DNA from 3 places in the Pseudarthrobacter sp. PH31-O2 genome. Region 3 is predicted to be linked to each of the others. Evidence: predicted binding sites of a transcription regulator. Region 3 holds the regulator's gene; each other region holds the start of a gene.
What was found. The regulator LexA, encoded in region 3, represses DNA repair genes until DNA is damaged. The targets are predictions, from matches to a motif close to TCGAACANNTGTTCGA.
Positions count from the first base shown of each region.

Region 1 (5,391 bases), on a different contig from region 3:
GCCAATTTCCGGGTCCAGCCCGATCCGCGAGAGCACCAGGATGCCGTCGTGGTCCTCGCCGATGCCAAGTTCGCGCACCGAAGCGATCATTCCCGCGGAAAGGTGCCCGTAGGTCTTCCGGGCGGAGATGCGGAAGTCGCCGGGCAGCACGGCGCCCGGAAGGGTGACAACGACCTTGTCGCCTGCCACGAAGTTGTGCGCGCCGCAGATGATGCCCTGGACGCCGGCGGGGTCGATGCCCTCGCCTGTCAGGGTCTGCTGCTGGCCTTCGGGGACCACCCGGACCTGGCACCAGTTGATGGTCTTGCCGTTGGTCTGGGGTTCCTTGACGATGCTCAGCACCTGGCCCACCACAACGGGACCCTGCAGGGCATCCGTCGGGCGGTGCACTGCTTCTTCTTCAAAACCGACCTTGACCAGGTCGGCCATCACGTCTTCGGCCGTCGCTCCGGCCGGTACCTGCGCGAATTCACGCAGCCAGGAAAGTGGGATACGCACGGTTAGATCTCCATCCCGAAGTGCTCGCTGAAACGTACGTCGCCTTCGATCATGTCGCGCATGTCGCCGACCTCGTTGCGGAACATCAGGGTCCGCTCGATGCCCATGCCGAAGGCAAAACCTGAATAGATGTCCGGATCGATGCCGGCCGCGCGGAGCACGTTGGGGTTGACCATGCCGCAGCCGCCCCATTCGATCCAGCTGGGGCCGCCTTTGGCCTCCGGGTGCCAGATGTCCAGCTCGGCGGAGGGCTCGGTGAACGGAAAGTAATTCGGGCGCAGCCGGATCTGGGCCTCGTCGCCGAACATCTGGCGCGCGAAGTGCTCCAGGGTGCCGCGGAGGTCCGCCATGCTGAGTTTCCTGTCGATGGCGAGGCCCTCGAACTGGTGGAAGACCGGCGTGTGCGTGGCGTCGAGCTCATCGGTGCGGAACACCTTGCCGGGGCACAGGACGTAAATCGGCAGTTCGCGTTCGAGCATGGAGCGGACCTGCACCGGGGAGGTGTGGGTGCGCATCAGCAGGTGGGCTTCGGGCGGCTCCACAAAAAAGGTGTCCTGCATTTCGCGGGCGGGGTGGTCCGGTTTGAAGTTCAGCGCATCGAAGTTGAACCATTCGGACTCGACCTCGGGGCCTTCGGCGATTTCCCAGCCCATGCCAACGAAGATGTCAGCGACGCGTTCCTGCAGGGTGGACAGCGGGTGGCGTGCACCGGCACGACGGCGGCGCGGAGCGGCCGTGACGTCAACCGTCTCCTCGACCAGGATGCGTGCGTCGTTCTCGGCTTCGAGCTCGGCCGTGCGGTCCGCGAGCGCCTTGTTGACACGTCCGCGGGAGGCACCCATCAGCTTGCCGGCGGCGGCCTTCTGGTCCTTCGGCAGGCCGCCGATTTCACGGTTGGCGAGGCTCAGCGCGGACTTCTCGCCGGTGTGGGCAAGCCGCACGGCTTTGAGTTCATCGAGCGTGGAGGCGGCGGCAATAGCGGCAACGGCCTGGTCTACGGCGGCGGTGATGGCGGCTTCATCCAGGGGATTCGGGACGCCGGCGCCCGGCAAAGTTTCAGTCATCTACTGTTCTTAGCTACGAGTCGGTTCATGCCAACGGGCGCAGGACCTTCAACAGGAGCAGGTACCGGCGCGTTGACAAAGGGCAGGGCCCGCCAAAATCACTCCGGCGGACACTTCCCAACAGTCTAGTTGAACGCACTCAGGTGCCCGAACCTGGGTCCCGGCTAGCATGGCCTTATGACGCCCGGACAACGGCTGCGGCAGCTGGCCAATGTATTGAATGCAACAACCCCGTTGGGCTTGTTGCTCGCCGGCTGCGCCCGCGCCCCGGTCCGCCGTGGACCCCGCGGGCTGCTGCTTGCCACCGGCTACCACTGGCGGCGGCCAATGGCCGGGGCCTTTACGGTCGGCAATGTGGTGCTCTTCCGCGCCGGACCCGGCAACGCCCTCGCCAATCCGGAACTGCTCGGGCACGAGGAGCGCCACAGCACCCAGTACGCGTGCTGCCTGGGCCTGCCTTTCCTGCCGTTGTATTTCCTGGCAGCAGCCTGGTCCCAGCTCCGGACCGGCAACCCCGGCTCGGGTAATGTCTTCGAACGGCACGCCGGGCTGCTGGCCGGCGGCTACCCGGAGCCAACCCAGGCGGCCCCCGAACAGAACGAGGCATAACATGACCGACAGTCCCAGGACCATCTCCGTCACCGGATCCGGCAGCGCGGAAGCCGAACCCGACATGCTTACCCTTTCGATAGGGGTCGAGTGCCACCGGGAGGGCGTCGGCGCCGCGTACGGCGACGCCGGCCGGGTCCTGGCAGCGATCACGGAGGCACTGCGCTCGTACGGCGTGGCGGACCCGGACATCACCACGTCGGGGCTCAATGTCCGTGCCGAGGTGAACTGGCAGGAGGGCCGGGGCCAGGTCGTGGCCGGCTACCTGGCGTCCAGCGTCCTGAGTGTCCGGCTCAGGGAGCTGGGAACGTCGTCGGCGGTCATCGCCGCGGCCGTATCGGCCGGCGGCAACGATGTCCGGCTCAACGGCCTGGAGCTCGGCTTCGCCGATCCCGCCGGCGTCTACGCCCGCGCCCGTGAGGCCGCCTGGCTGGACGCCCGCACAACGGCCGGGCACTTCGCCTCGCTCGCCGGGACGTCGCTGGGACAGGTCATCTCGCTCACCCAGCAGTCCGGACATGCAGCCCCACTCCCCGGGGCGGCGATGCAGCGGGCCGCCGCGGTGGAATCGCTTACTGTCGAGGCCGGAGAATCGTCCGTCACCGCAACGGTCGGCGTTGTGTGGGAGCTGCACGGCTAAGCCTGCCACGGGCGCAGCGGTGCGGGCCGGCGGCGGTGGACTGCAACGGCGCGCTGGCGTCCGGATACAGCGGGGCTCCTTGACTTAAACTCGAACATACCTTCGAATGGAAACCATGAGATGGGACGCGCAAGCACTTAATCCGGCGTCGGAAGACTGGGCGGCCGCCGGGCAGGGCACAGTTGCCGCCGGCGGGTCCCCGGCCGCCGCCGATGCCCTGCTGCCCCTGCTCGGGCTGGTGCGTTCCGTGACCACCCCCGAATTCGCCGGCGTCACGTTCCATGAGGTCACCGCTAAATCGGTGCTCAACAAAGTGGCCGCCGGTTCCCGAATGCCGTTCGAATGGACCATCAACCCGTACCGTGGCTGCAGCCACGCGTGTGTCTACTGTTTCGCCCGGAAAAGCCACACCTACCTCGATTTCGACGCCGGACTGGACTTTGACAGCCAGGTGGTAGTGAAAATCAACGCCGCGGAGGTCCTGCGCCGGGAATTGGCCAAGCCCTCCTGGGCCCGGCAGCACGTGGCTCTCGGTACCAACACCGATCCCTACCAACGGGCCGAAGGCCGGTACCGGCTGATGCCCGGGATCATAGGTGCCCTCGCCGATTCCGGGACTCCGCTGTCAATCCTGACGAAGGGCACCTTGCTGGCCCGGGACATCCCGCTGCTGAAGCATGCGGCTGCGCAGGTCCCGGTCGGCGTGGGCATCTCACTGGCGATGACGGACGAGCGCCTCGCCGAAGCAGTCGAGCCCGGTACGCCCGGGCCCCGGGCCCGCCTGAAGCTGATTACCCGGCTCCGGGAGGCCGGACTGCCCTGCGGCGTAATGGCTATGCCCATCCTGCCGTGGCTCTCGGACAGCGACGAGGCCCTCGATTCCCTGTTCGCTTCGCTGGCCTCGGCGGGCGCCACCGGAGTCACGGCCGGGGCGCTATACCTCAAGCCCGGCACCCGGGAATGGTTTATGCAGTGGGTCGCCAAGGAACACCCCCAGCTTGCCGGCAGGTACCGCCGGCTCTACGGCACCGGTTCCTACGCCGCCAAGGAGTACCGCGACTGGCTCTCCGGCCGCATTCGGTATTTCAAGGCCAGGCATGGGTTCTCCGGCTCGCAGGGCTTCAGCCACCGGGACCTCAACGACGATCCCGGCAGCCGTGACCCCAGGGACGAGGAAGCGCAGTATCCCGAGGGGAGCCTCCCCGAACCGGCAGCCGTCGCCGCCGGCCAGCGGTCAGCAACGCCGGCTGCACAGGCTACCTTGTTCTAGAGTTCCTTCACGGCGCCCAGGATCCGGGTGAGTGAGTCCTTGGCGTCTCCAAAGAGCAGCGTCGTTTTGGCATCAAAGAGCAGCTCGTTCTCAATCCCGGCGAAACCCGGCCGCATCGAGCGTTTGAGGAACACCACCTGCCCGGCCAGCGAAACCTCCAGGATGGGCATCCCGTAGATCGGCGCCCCGGGCGTGGATTTGGCGGCAGGGTTAACAACGTCGTTAGCGCCCACAACCAGGGCGACGTCGGTGTTCGGGAACTCCGGGTTGGCTTCTGCCAGCTCTTTTAACGCCTCGTATGGAACGTTTGCTTCCGCGAGCAACACATTCATGTGGCCCGGCATCCGCCCGGCCACCGGGTGGATGGCAAAAACCACTTCAACGCCGCGGGCCGCCAGGGCCGTGGCAAGCTCGGCGATCGTGTGTTGGCCCTGGGCGACGGCGAGTCCGTAGCCGGGCACGATCACGACCCGCTGGGCGTAGCCAAGCTGGACCGCGACGTCTTCGGGCGAGGACGAGCGCACCGGGCGGTCGCTCTGCACTGTGGATCCCGCCGTCGACCCGCCCCGGAAGGCCCCGAATATAATGCCGGCGACGCCCCGGCCCATCGCGGCGGCCATCGCCTTGGTCAGCAGGGTGCCGCTGGCCCCCACCAGGGTGCCGGCCACCACCAGCAGGACGTTGCCAAGCACAATGCCGGATGCTGCAACCGCGAGGCCGGTAAAGGCGTTCAGCAACGAAATGACTATTGGCACGTCGGCCCCGCCGACGGGCAGCACCAGCAGGAGTCCCCCGGCCAGGCCCACTGCCAGCAGCGCGGCCGCCCAGCCGGTTGAACCCGAACCGACCACAAGGGTGCCGGCGGTGACGGCGCCCAGCACCACGGCGCCCATCACCGCCGGCATACCCGGGAACAGCAGCGGACGGGTGCTGATCAGCTCCTGGAGCTTGCCCACAGTCACGGCTGAGCCGGCAAAAGACACAGCGCCGATCAACATGGTGAAGACCACGGCCACCCGCACCCAGTAATCGCCGCTGTGGCCCAGTTCCAGCACTGCCACCAGCGCAGCAGCTCCGCCGCCGACGCCGTTGAACAAGGCCACCAGTTGCGGCATGTGGGTCATCTGCACCCGCCGGGCCACCGGAACGGCGATGGCAGACCCGACGGCGATGGCGGCGAGGATCAGCGGGATGTTTGCCAGTTTCGCGGAAAGAAAGACCGTGGCGACGGCCACGAAGGCGCCGGCCGCTCCAATCGTGTTGCCTCGACGCGCGGTCCGCGGTGAGCTGAGGCCCTTCAGCGCAAGAAT
Region 1 covers NZ_JASIST010000014.1:28,784-34,174, forward strand. Annotated here, with positions in the region: gene pheT (phenylalanine--tRNA ligase subunit beta) at 1-498, opposite strand, end outside; gene pheS (phenylalanine--tRNA ligase subunit alpha) at 501-1,562, opposite strand; gene QMG72_RS16910 (hypothetical protein) at 1,740-2,171, shown strand; gene QMG72_RS16915 (SIMPL domain-containing protein) at 2,173-2,811, shown strand; gene QMG72_RS16920 (Rv2578c family radical SAM protein) at 2,927-4,081, shown strand; gene QMG72_RS16925 (NAD(P)(+) transhydrogenase (Re/Si-specific) subunit beta) at 4,078-5,391, opposite strand, start outside.
Region 1: QMG72_RS16920 (Rv2578c family radical SAM protein) is a predicted target of LexA. The motif match lies at 2,902-2,917, and genes of this name have one in related genera.

Region 2 (5,391 bases), on a different contig from region 3:
GGAGGTGAGGCCCGACACCCTCCGGCAGGTTGTGGAATAGGGTCCCGGCGGCAGCCGTTGACGCTGGCATGAAGGCAATTACTTATAGCGAATATGGCAATCCGGACGTCCTTGAATTGGCAGAGCTCCCGCTGCCGAAGGTAGGGCCGGGCATGGTCCTGGTAAAGGTCAAGGCGGCGTCGGTGAACCCGGTCGACTGGAAAATAATGGCCGGCTACTTGGACGCGGCGATGGACGTGCAGTTCCCGGCGGTCCCCGGCTGGGATGTGGCCGGCGTTGTCGAGTCGGTGGGGATCGACGCGCCGCATTTCCGGCCCGGCGATGAAGTCATTTCCTATGGCCGCAAGGACTACGTCCACGGCGGTAGCTTTGCTGAGTACATCGCCCTGCCGGAGCGGCTCCTTGCGCGCAAGCCTGCATCCCTGGGGTGGAATGCCTCCGCAGGTCTTCCGCTGGCCGGTTTGACGTCTTATCAGGTACTCACCCGGCTGGGTCTCACGGCGGACGAGACGGTGCTGATCCACGGCGGCGCCGGCGGTGTGGGGTCCCTCGGAATCCAGATCGCCGTGGCGCTCGGCGCCCGTGTAATCGCCACCGCTTCCGAGAAGAACCACGACTTCCTGCGTTCCCTCGGCGCCGAGCCCGTCAGCTATGGCGAAGGACTCGCGGAGCGGGTTCGTGCCCTGCGTCCGGACGGCGTCGACGTTGTCGCAGACTTCGTGGGCGGGAATCTCGAAGCCACCCTCGCTGTCCTGGCCGACGGGGGCCGGCACGCCTCGATTGCCGACAGTGAAGTGGAGCAGCACGGCGGGACCTGGATGTGGGTCAACCCTGTAGGCGCCGAGCTGCAGGAACTTGCCGACCTGGTGGACGAGCACAAAATCCGGGTCGAAATTGCCCGGACTTTCCCGTTGCCGCAGGCGGCAGATGCCTTCCGGTTCAATATGGAAGGGCACACCCGCGGCAAGATAGTCCTCACCGTCGACGACGCGCCCTGATGCGAAGCGGCGGCCGGACGCCGGCCGCCGCGGGCCCGGGTTCGAAGACCGCCGGATGACACCGTTTGGGCGCAGTGGCATGCTGGTGCCATGTGTGGACGCTACGTGATGGCAAGGGCCGTCGGAGACCTGCTGGCCGAGTTCGACGCGGGACTCGAAGAGGAGACCGTGATTCCGCCGTCGTGGAACGTGGCCCCGACCGCGGAGGTGCCGATCCTGCTGGAACGGCTGGTGGACGGCACGCCGGTCCGGCAGTTGCATATCGCCCGCTGGGGCTTGGTGCCGTCCTGGGCCAAGGACCCGGGGATCGGCTCCAAGATGATTAACGCCCGCAGCGAGAGTGTGCTGGAGAAGCCGGCGTTCCGGAAGGCAACCCGGGCCCGGCGGTGTGCGGTTCCCGCTGACGGATACTACGAATGGAAGGGCCAGGGCCGCGGCAAGCAGCCCTACTACGTGCACCCGAAGGACGGCCATCCGATAGTTTTCGCCGGTCTCTACGAATGGTGGAAAGACCCCGCCAAGGCCGACGATGACCCGGAACGCTGGCTGCTCTCGACGTCGATCATGACTACCGACGCGCCGCCGGAGGGTTATGCCGGGGGGATGCTGGCCGAGCTCACGGCCCTGCACGACCGGGTTCCGCTGCCAATGGACCGGACGACGCTGCAGGCGTGGCTGGATCCGCAGGCCGACGATGCCGCAGGGCTGGTCGATCTGGTCCGGGCGGGCGCGCACGACGTTGCGGAGGGCTGGACGATCGACGCCGTGGGTACCGCGGTCGGGAATGTCAAAAATGATTCCCCGGAGCTGATCCGGCCGGTGGGAAGCCTGTTCTAGGGATGCGCACACAGCCGTGCTGCAGTGCTGCGGCGGGCACGCGGGGTGGCCGGTTCAGAGTGTCACCTTCCCGCCGCCGTCGACCGCCCAGCTGGGATTGAAGGCAACTTCCCAGCGGTAGCCGTCGGGGTCGGCGAAGTAGCCGGTATAGCCGCCCCAGGGCTGGGTCTTGGCCGCCGCGATAACGGCCGCTCCGGCGGATTCGGCTTCCGCCATCACCCAGTCCACTTCCGCGGCGCTGGCCAGGTTGTGGCTCAATGTGATGCAGGGAATGCCGGCGGGTGGATCGGTGCCGGCTTCTGCCTGCATCTGGCCGGCGTCCCAGAGCGAGAGGATGAGCCCGTGGTTGGCCTGGATGAACAGAACCTCGCCGCGGACTTCTCGGTGGACGGGCCAACCCAGGCCATCGACGTAGAAACTACGGGAGGCGCCAACGCTGCGGACACCCAGTGAAATTAAATCGACTCGTGGCTGCATCTTTCGATACTGTCATGGACATGTCCACAAATCACGAAAACGATAAAGCTGCCAAAGCCGACCGGGAACAGCTCGCGGCTGTCCGGGTGGCGGTTGACGAGGTGGACGAACAGATCGTGTCCCTGATCGGCCGCCGCGAGCGCCTGATCCGGATCGCCGGAACCCTCAAAGCGGACAGCGCCGAGGTGCGGGCCCCCGGACGCGTGGAGCGGGTGATCGAACACGTCCGCACCACGGCCCAGCAGAAGGACATCGACGTCGACCTCATCGAAAAAACCTACCGGGCCATGGTCGATGCTTTTATCACGCTCGAGCTGGAGGTTTACAAAGCCAGCTCCTGACGGGCGGCTTAGAGGGCTTCCTCTACCGCAACGTTTGACTGGTACTCCCGGCCGTCACAGTCGCTGAATGCCGTCATCAGGTGGCCCTTGGCCAGGCCCATGACAGTGCTGAGCGGGAAATGCCCGGTGATGGTGTTTCCGGAGTGGTCGACACCCTTAAGGTCAAAGTTCTCCTCCGTACCGTCATGGCTGAAGCAGTAGAAGGACACCGCCTCCCCGTTCATAAACTCGATCCCCATCCTTCGCTGGTGGGAATGATCCGGTGTTGCCGCGACGAGCCCCACCACATAAGCGCCCTGGCCGGGGATGTTTCCGTCTATATCGAACTTCGCCACCAGGGACGTGTCCTCGGCGGCGATGCTGACGTGTTTCAGAAGTGCGTTATGGGAGCTCATGGCTCAATCCTGCTACCTGCGCGTACGTCCGTCCACCCCTGACCTAGGTTTTGCCGAAGGACCGTCGTAGACTGGAGTTGTTCGAATATATGTTCGAATAGTTGCCGATCGTTTTTCTACCGGTCGTTTTTTCACATGGTGTGGTCCGGGAGGCGCAGTGGGTATGTTCAGCGAGACCGTGGACGTCGTCTGCACCCCTTCGGGCGAGCCTTTGACGCTCGGCTGGGCCGGCCGCCACTACATCCTTTGTGCGGAACCGGTCCGCTGGTACGAGCGGCGTCAATGGTGGGCTGAGGAACAGCGGGCACCGCTGGGGAGCGGTCCCGGGCTGGTGGATCACGAGATCTGGCGGGTGCAGGTGCGCCCGGCAGATTCCACCGACACCGACACCGACAGCCTCACCCTTGACCTCACCCGGCATGTGGGCAGCGGACGCTGGCGCCTGCTGCGGATCCACGACGCCCTGCGTCCGTTCCTTGCGCCCGAATCAGCATGAGCTTTACGCATCTCCATGTTTCCACCGCCTTCAGCGCCCACTACGGGGTCTCCTGGCCGGATGAGCTGGCCGCCGCCGCTGCCGCGGACGGCGCGACGGCGCTCGCCTGCACGGACCGTGACGGCCTCTATGGAACAGTCAAACACCTCAAGGCCTGCATGGCTGCGGGACTTGATCCGATTGCCGGCGTGGAACTTGCGGTCTTTGACGACGACGGCGACCTCCGCACCGAGGTAGCGGGACGTGTGGTTGTGCTGGCCCACGGGAACAACAGCGGTGCGGGCTACCGTGCGCTGTGCCGGCTGATCTCCGATGCGCATGCCCGCACCACGGGCAAGGCCGGGGGAGCGGTGCCGGTCGCGGTGACCAGGTCCGAGCTGGCCTCCCGGACCCTGCACCCGGAAACGCTCAAGCCGGTGTTGACCGTGCTGATCGGCCCGGACTCCGACGTGGGACGTGCCATGGGCGGGAGGCGCTACCTGCGCCCCCGCACCCTGTTCAAACGCTGGCTCGATGCCATGCCCCCGGGAACAATCGCCGCCGAGGTGGTCAGCCAGCTCAGTCCGCCCGGGGAACCGCTGAGCACCGCCCACGCTGTACGGATGCTCAAGCTTGCCGCTGAGCACGGGGTTCCCGCTGTATTGAGCAACGCCGTGCGTTACGTCGCCGAAGACGGGGCGGCCACCGCGGACGTGCTGGATTCCGCCCGCACGCTGAAATCGTTGCCCGAGCTTTCCGCTGCCCCGTTGCTTCAGCCCAACGGGCAGGGCTGGCTGAAATCCTCGGGCCAGATGCTGCAGTTGGGCAAGGAGATCATGCACGCCGCCGGATACGGCGCTGCCGACCTCAAAAGCCTGATGGCGCAGACCGAGGCGCTCGCGGACCGCTGCAGGATGGACCCGGTAACGGACATGGGCTGGAAACAGCCCGTGGTGCCGGAGGCCACAGTGATCGGAATCGCCGGGGATCCCCTCGCCGAACTCATCCTGCGCTGCGAGGCCGGCATCGGCAGGCGGTTCCCGGGGATCACCGGCAAAGCTGCCGGGGAGCTGCGTTCGCGGCTGGAGCATGAGCTGGGAATCATCGACAACCTGGGCTTCGCCGCGTACTTCCTGACCGTGGCCGAGGTGTCCCGGATGATCCTGGACATGGGGGTACGGGCAGCAGCCCGAGGCTCGGGGGCCTCCAGCCTGGTCAATTATCTGATCGACGTCAGCCAGGTAAACCCGCTCCAGCACGACCTGATCTTCGAACGCTTTCTCTCCCGGGACCGTGCCACCCTGCCGGATATCGACATCGACGTCGAAAGTGCTGAACGGCACAACGTGTACCGGAAGATCTTTGAGCGCTTCGGGTCCGAGCGCGTCACCCTGATGAGTATGCAAAACGGCTACCGCGCTCGCGGTGCCGTGCGCGACGCCGGCCTGGCACTGGGCATGGAGGAAGGCGAGATTGGGGACATCGCCAAGCAGTTGTGGCGATTTTCAGCCCGGAACTTCCGTGAAGCGCTCGTGGAGAAGCCTGAGCTGAAGGAATTCGCCGGCCGGGTGGGACAGCGCGACTTCAGCGGGAACCAGCAGCTGGATCTGCTGGTGGACCTCACCGAACGGCTGGACCGGCTGCCGCGCCATATCTCCATGCACCCTTGCGGGGTGATCCTGGGGGATGCGACCCTGCTGGACCGGACGCCTGTCCAGCCCAGCGGGCTGGGTCTGCCGATGAGCCAGTTCGACAAGCACGACATGGACCCGATGGGCATGCTCAAACTCGACGTCCTGGGTGTCCGGATGCAAAGCGCCATGGCCTTCGCCGTCCGCGAAGTGATCCGGCTCCATCCCTCCAAAGCC
Region 2 covers NZ_JASIST010000001.1:545,128-550,518, forward strand. Annotated here, with positions in the region: gene QMG72_RS02470 (NADP-dependent oxidoreductase) at 69-998, shown strand; gene QMG72_RS02475 (SOS response-associated peptidase) at 1,089-1,835, shown strand; gene QMG72_RS02480 (VOC family protein) at 1,890-2,312, opposite strand; gene QMG72_RS02485 (chorismate mutase) at 2,327-2,653, shown strand; gene QMG72_RS02490 (hypothetical protein) at 2,662-3,048, opposite strand; gene QMG72_RS02495 (DUF6504 family protein) at 3,206-3,544, shown strand; gene QMG72_RS02500 (DNA polymerase III subunit alpha) at 3,541-5,391, shown strand, end outside.
Region 2: QMG72_RS02495 (DUF6504 family protein) is a predicted target of LexA. The motif match lies at 3,130-3,145, and genes of this name have one in related genera.

Region 3 (5,391 bases):
GGCGCCGGCGCCGGCATGGGTTCGCGTGGTCCCGGTGAAACCAAGATTGAACTGGACCGCCGCCGGATCCGTACCCGGATGGCCAAGCTGCGCCGTGAAATCGCTGCAATGAAGCCGGCGCGGGAAACCAAACGGGCCAACCGCCGTCGCAATTCCGTGCCGTCGGTAGCGATCGCCGGGTACACCAATGCCGGCAAGTCCTCGTTGCTGAACCGCCTGACCGACGCCGGAGTCCTGGTGGAGAACGCCCTGTTCGCCACGCTGGATCCGACGGTGCGCAAAGCCGAAACCTCGGACGGACTGGGCTACACCCTGGCAGATACCGTCGGCTTCGTCCGTTCGCTGCCCACCCAGCTCGTGGAGGCATTCCGCTCCACCCTTGAGGAAGTCGCGGACGCGGATCTGATCCTGCATATCGTCGATGTCTCGCACCCGGATCCGGAAGGCCAGATCGCGGCCGTCCGGGCCGTCTTCAGCGAAGTCGACGCCCGCAAGGTGCCGGAAATCATCGTCCTGAACAAGGCCGACGCCGCCGACCCCTTTGTGATCGAACGGCTTAAGCAGCGCGAACCACGCCACATTGTGGTGTCGGCACGCACCGGGGAGGGTATCCCGGAATTGCTCAAAGCCATTAGCGAAGGCATCCCGCGCCCCAGCGTGAAGCTGGAACTCTTGATTCCCTACAACCGCGGGGACCTGCTCAGCAAGCTGCACGAGACCGACGCCGAAATCATCAGCTTGGACCACGAGGAAGCAGGCACCCGTGCCGTGGTGATGGTGCGTGAAGGCTTCGCCGCTGAACTGGATTCGTTCATCAGCAATGACTGAGGCAGCGGTGACCGGGGCGGAAGCCGACACGGACCACCAGGCGGGAACCGCCCGGGCAGCGGAGGACGCGGCCACGGCGGTCCCAGTGGACCCCGCTGGGACTGAACCGGAGGCAAAGCCGCCGGCACGAACAGGTGCCCAGGCCGGTGCGGAATTCGTCGTCGAACTGCTCGACCGCGCCGTGGCGGGAATGGGCGGCCAGAGCCGGGACGGCCAGCACGAGATGGCCCGGCAGGTGGCGCACGCGATTGACAGCGGCGACCACCTGCTGGTCCAGGCCGGCACGGGCACCGGCAAATCCCTCGCGTACCTGATCCCGCTGATCGCCCACTCGCTGGTCAGCGACAAGCCCACACTGGTCTCCACCGCCACCCTTGCCCTGCAGACCCAGATCGTTGGCAGGGACCTGCCCCGGCTGCTGAAGACCATTACCCCGGCGCTGGACCGGCCGGTCAAAATTGCCCTCGTCAAGGGACGGTCCAACTACGTGTGCCGGCATAAGCTCGACGGCGGCTTCCCCTCGGAAGAGCCGTCCGAAGGCCAGCTCTTCTCGCTCGGGGAGGATACCTCCGTGCCGCATTTTGCCGCCGCGATGGGCGGCCCGTCCTCCCAGCTCGGCAAGGAGGTCGTCCGGCTCCGCGACTGGGCCGAGGACACCTCGACGGGAGACCGGGACGAGCTTTTGCCAGGGGTCACCGACCGTGCGTGGCGGCAGGTCTCAGTTACCTCGATGGAGTGCCTTGGCGCGCAAAAGTGCCCGCTGGCGGCAGAGTGCTTCAGCGAACTCGCCCGCCAGAACGCCGCGGACGCCGACGTTGTTGTCACCAACCACGCCATGCTGGCGGTCAGCGCCTTCGAGGGCCTCGCCGTGCTGCCGGAATACGATGTTGTGGTGGTTGATGAGGCCCATGAACTCCAGGACCGCGTGACCGGTGCGGTCTCCGGCCAGCTCTCCGTCGCGATGGTGCACGCCGCCGCGTCCGGGGCCCGGAAGCACACCGGCATTACGGTGGACGCGCTGAACAACGCCGCCGCCAACCTGGAACTTGCCATTGAGGGCGTCCCCGGCGGGCTGATGCCGAACGGGCTAAACAGTGAACAGCTGGACTGTGTCGACCAGTTGCGGGACGCGTGCCGCGCGGCCCTCTCGGATTCCAAGGGGGACAGCGCCAACACGGCCGACGGCGGCCGCCAGCTGGCGCGCTCGCGCCTGATGGTGATCCTGGAGCTTTGCGAACGGCTGCTGGCGGCGCGGGAAAACCGTGAAGTGGTCTGGTTTTCCCGCAACAGCACCTTTGACCCGCAGCAGGGCTACTCCCAGCCCGAAGAGTCCGCGCCCGCCCTGGTCAACATCGCTCCGCTCAGTGTCGCCGGCCGGCTCCGTGAGGGCCTCTTCGCGGACCACACTGTGATCCTGACCTCCGCGACCCTGGCGATCGGCTCCGCGTTCGAACCCGCCGCCGGCGGCCTGGGCCTGGTCGGCCCCGGGGCACCCAGCTGGACCGGCGTCGACGTCGGCTCGCCCTTCGAATACCCCAAACAGGGCATTCTCTACGTCGCCAAGCACCTGCCCAAGCCCGGCCGCGGCACGTCCCCGGAAGCCCTCGACGAACTCGAGAAGCTCATCCGCGCCTCCGGCGGCGGGGCGCTGTGCCTGTTTTCGTCCCGCCGCGCCGCCGAGGACGCAGCCGAGGCGATGCGGCCGCGGCTGGACGTCAGCATCCTCTGCCAGGGCGACTCGACCATGACCGCGCTTGTAAAACAGTTCGCCGATGAACCGGACACCTGCCTCTTTGGCACCATGTCCCTGTGGCAGGGTGTCGACGTGCCCGGCGCCTCCTGCCGCCTCGTGGTGATCGACCGGATTCCGTTTCCGCGTCCCGACGACCCGCTGATGACTGCCCGGTCCCGCGCCGTGGCACAGGCCGGAGGCAACGGCTTTATGAGCGTTTCCGCGACCCACGCCGCCATCCGCCTGGCCCAGGGCGCCGGCCGGCTGATCCGGACCACCACGGACAGGGGAGTGGTGGCTGTGCTGGATTCACGGCTGTCCACCGAACGCTATGGCGGATTCCTCCGGGCGGCGTTGCCGCCATTTTGGCCCACCACCGATCCCGTGGTCGCCATGGCTGCCCTGGAACGGCTTGGGAAGGAATCCGGGCAGCCCGCTAGCGGCCGCTGACGGGACGTTTTGCAGTGCTTTGGTGCTCCCGCCCGGTTCCTTGAACCGTGCCAGGGCTGCAGCACCGGACCCTCGGCATTCCCGCCGCCGGCCCTCCAGCAGGGGCCAGGGAACCTAAGGGGCGCAGGGAACATCAGGGGCCAGGGAACCTAAGGCGGGCAGGGAACCGGGTCGAACGTGCCGGGGGGCATAAGGCCGCGGCCGGGCTACCGGCCCGCCGGGTCCTGGCCGGATCAAGCCGGCACCAACGCGGGCTACAGCGAGCGCAGTACCGAGACGACTTTGCCCATAATGACGGCGTGGTCGCCGAGGATGGGCTCGTACTGCGTGTTCTGCGGCAGCAGCCAGGTGTGGCCGTCGCGCTGGCGGAAGGTTTTAACAGTGGCCTCGTCGTCCAGCAGCGCCGCCACGATGTCTCCGTTGACGGCGTCACCCTGCTGGCGCACCACCACCCAGTCGCCGTCGCAGATGGCTGCATCGATCATGGAATCCCCGGCGACCTTGAGCATAAACAGCTCGCCGTGGCCCACCAGCTGGCGGGGCAACGGCATCACGTCCTCAACGACCTGATCAGCCAGGATCGGACCGCCGGCCGCGATCCGGCCCACCAGCGGCACCATGGCGGTGTCGGTGGCACTGCTCAGCTCGGACATGGACAGCCCGCCCACGGTCCGCAGCCCGCCGGCCTTGGCGGCTGGGATCTTTGCGCTTCCCTCATCGAGGGTCAGCGGCATCAGCACTTCCATGGCACGCGGGCGCTTCGGGTCGCGCCGCAGGTAACCCAGCTTTTCCAGTTGTGCGAGCTGGTGGGTGACGCTGGAGAGGCTGGCCAGTCCTACCGTGTCGCCGATCTCGCGCATTGACGGCGGGTAGCCGTTGTCCGTCACGGAACGCTGGATAGTTTCCAGAATCTTCTTTTGCCGAACGGTAAGGCTCTTCGGTGGCCGGGCCGCCTGCGGGCCCCGCTGGGTGGCCCTGCCGCCAGTGGCTTGTGCTGCCATGTTCGCCAACGCCTTTCCGTTCCGCCCGGCTGCCGTGGCTGCGGCTGCCGGGAACTTCCGGCCTGAAATGTCAGACCCTGCTGATCAACTGCAGAAGTGGTTGTTCTTTGAGTCAAACCTAGGCCAGCCACACCGCTTTTTCAAACATTTGTTCTAGCGAGTCTCGACAATGTTCGTTCATAAGTGCTAAAACAGAACTAGCAAGATTCGAACATGTGTTCTATTACTTAGTTGCCCGTGCAGGGCATGGCGTTCGGTTGTTTGTTCGAAAGTTAGGCCGGTTGGCGGCACGTATGTGGAGTGCGCCGGGCGGCACAGTATGGTCCAGGAAGGGCTCAGTTCATGTCAGCATCAAGCGCGTTTCACGACACTTTCGGCCGCGACGCATTCGGCAACTACGGCCGGCCCGACGCCGGCGCACCCGGCGGCGGGTCCGCCCCTGCCGTGCAGGACAGCCCCGGCAGCCGGCAGCTCGCCGCTGTCCGCGGGCCGCGCGCCCGGCAGGCGCCGCTGAAGCTCACCCGCCGGGGGCGCCTTGTTTTTATCGGCGTGCCGCTGATGCTGCTGGCCGCACTGATTTTGACCCTGAGCGGCTTCCTCAACGCGCCCGCCAAAGCGGCAGAGTCCACCGGTGAGTTGTCACCCACACCAACTGTCACCGTGACGGTGCAGCCGGGGGAGTCGCTCTGGGCCATTGCCGCCGCCGTGGTGCCCGGCCGCGACCCCCGCGACGTCGTTGCCGACATCATCGAGCTGAACAACCTCGGAGCCGCACGCGTGGTGCCGGGCCAGGCCCTTTTCATTCCGTCCACGTAGGGCCGTTGAGCGGTCGGTCAGGTGTCACAGTTTCCGGGCCCGCGGCGATCTCACTTAAACTAGTGAGGTGACTGACCAGTTAGAGCGCCTGAACCGACTTCCCCTCCGGACCAATCTTCGCGGACTGACGCCCTACGGTGCGCCGCAGCTTGACGTTCCCATCCTGCTGAACGTCAATGAAAACACCCACGGTGTCCCGGCCGATGTGCTGGCCGCGATCTCGGAGGCGGTTACCGTTGCTGCCGCTGGCCTGAACCGCTATCCGGACCGCGAGTTTACGGATCTGCGCGAAGCCCTTGCGGAATATTTGGGCCACGGGCTGGGTGCGGAGAACATCTGGGCGGCAAACGGTTCCAACGAGGTGCTGCAGCAGATCCTCCAGGCCTTCGGCGGTCCGGGGCGCACTGCCCTTGGTTTCCCTCCCACGTACTCCATGTATCCGCTGCTGGCCGCCGGAACGGACACCGGATACATCACGGGAGTCCGCGCCGGGGACTACGGCCTGAGCGCCGGCTCGGCCGCCCGTCAGGTCCGGGAACTGCAGCCGAATATCGTCTTCCTGTG
Region 3 covers NZ_JASIST010000002.1:431,480-436,870, forward strand. Annotated here, with positions in the region: gene hflX (GTPase HflX) at 1-828, shown strand, start outside; gene QMG72_RS05845 (ATP-dependent DNA helicase) at 821-3,010, shown strand; gene lexA (transcriptional repressor LexA) at 3,265-4,011, opposite strand; gene QMG72_RS17745 (LysM peptidoglycan-binding domain-containing protein) at 4,354-4,827, shown strand; gene QMG72_RS05860 (histidinol-phosphate transaminase) at 4,895-5,391, shown strand, end outside.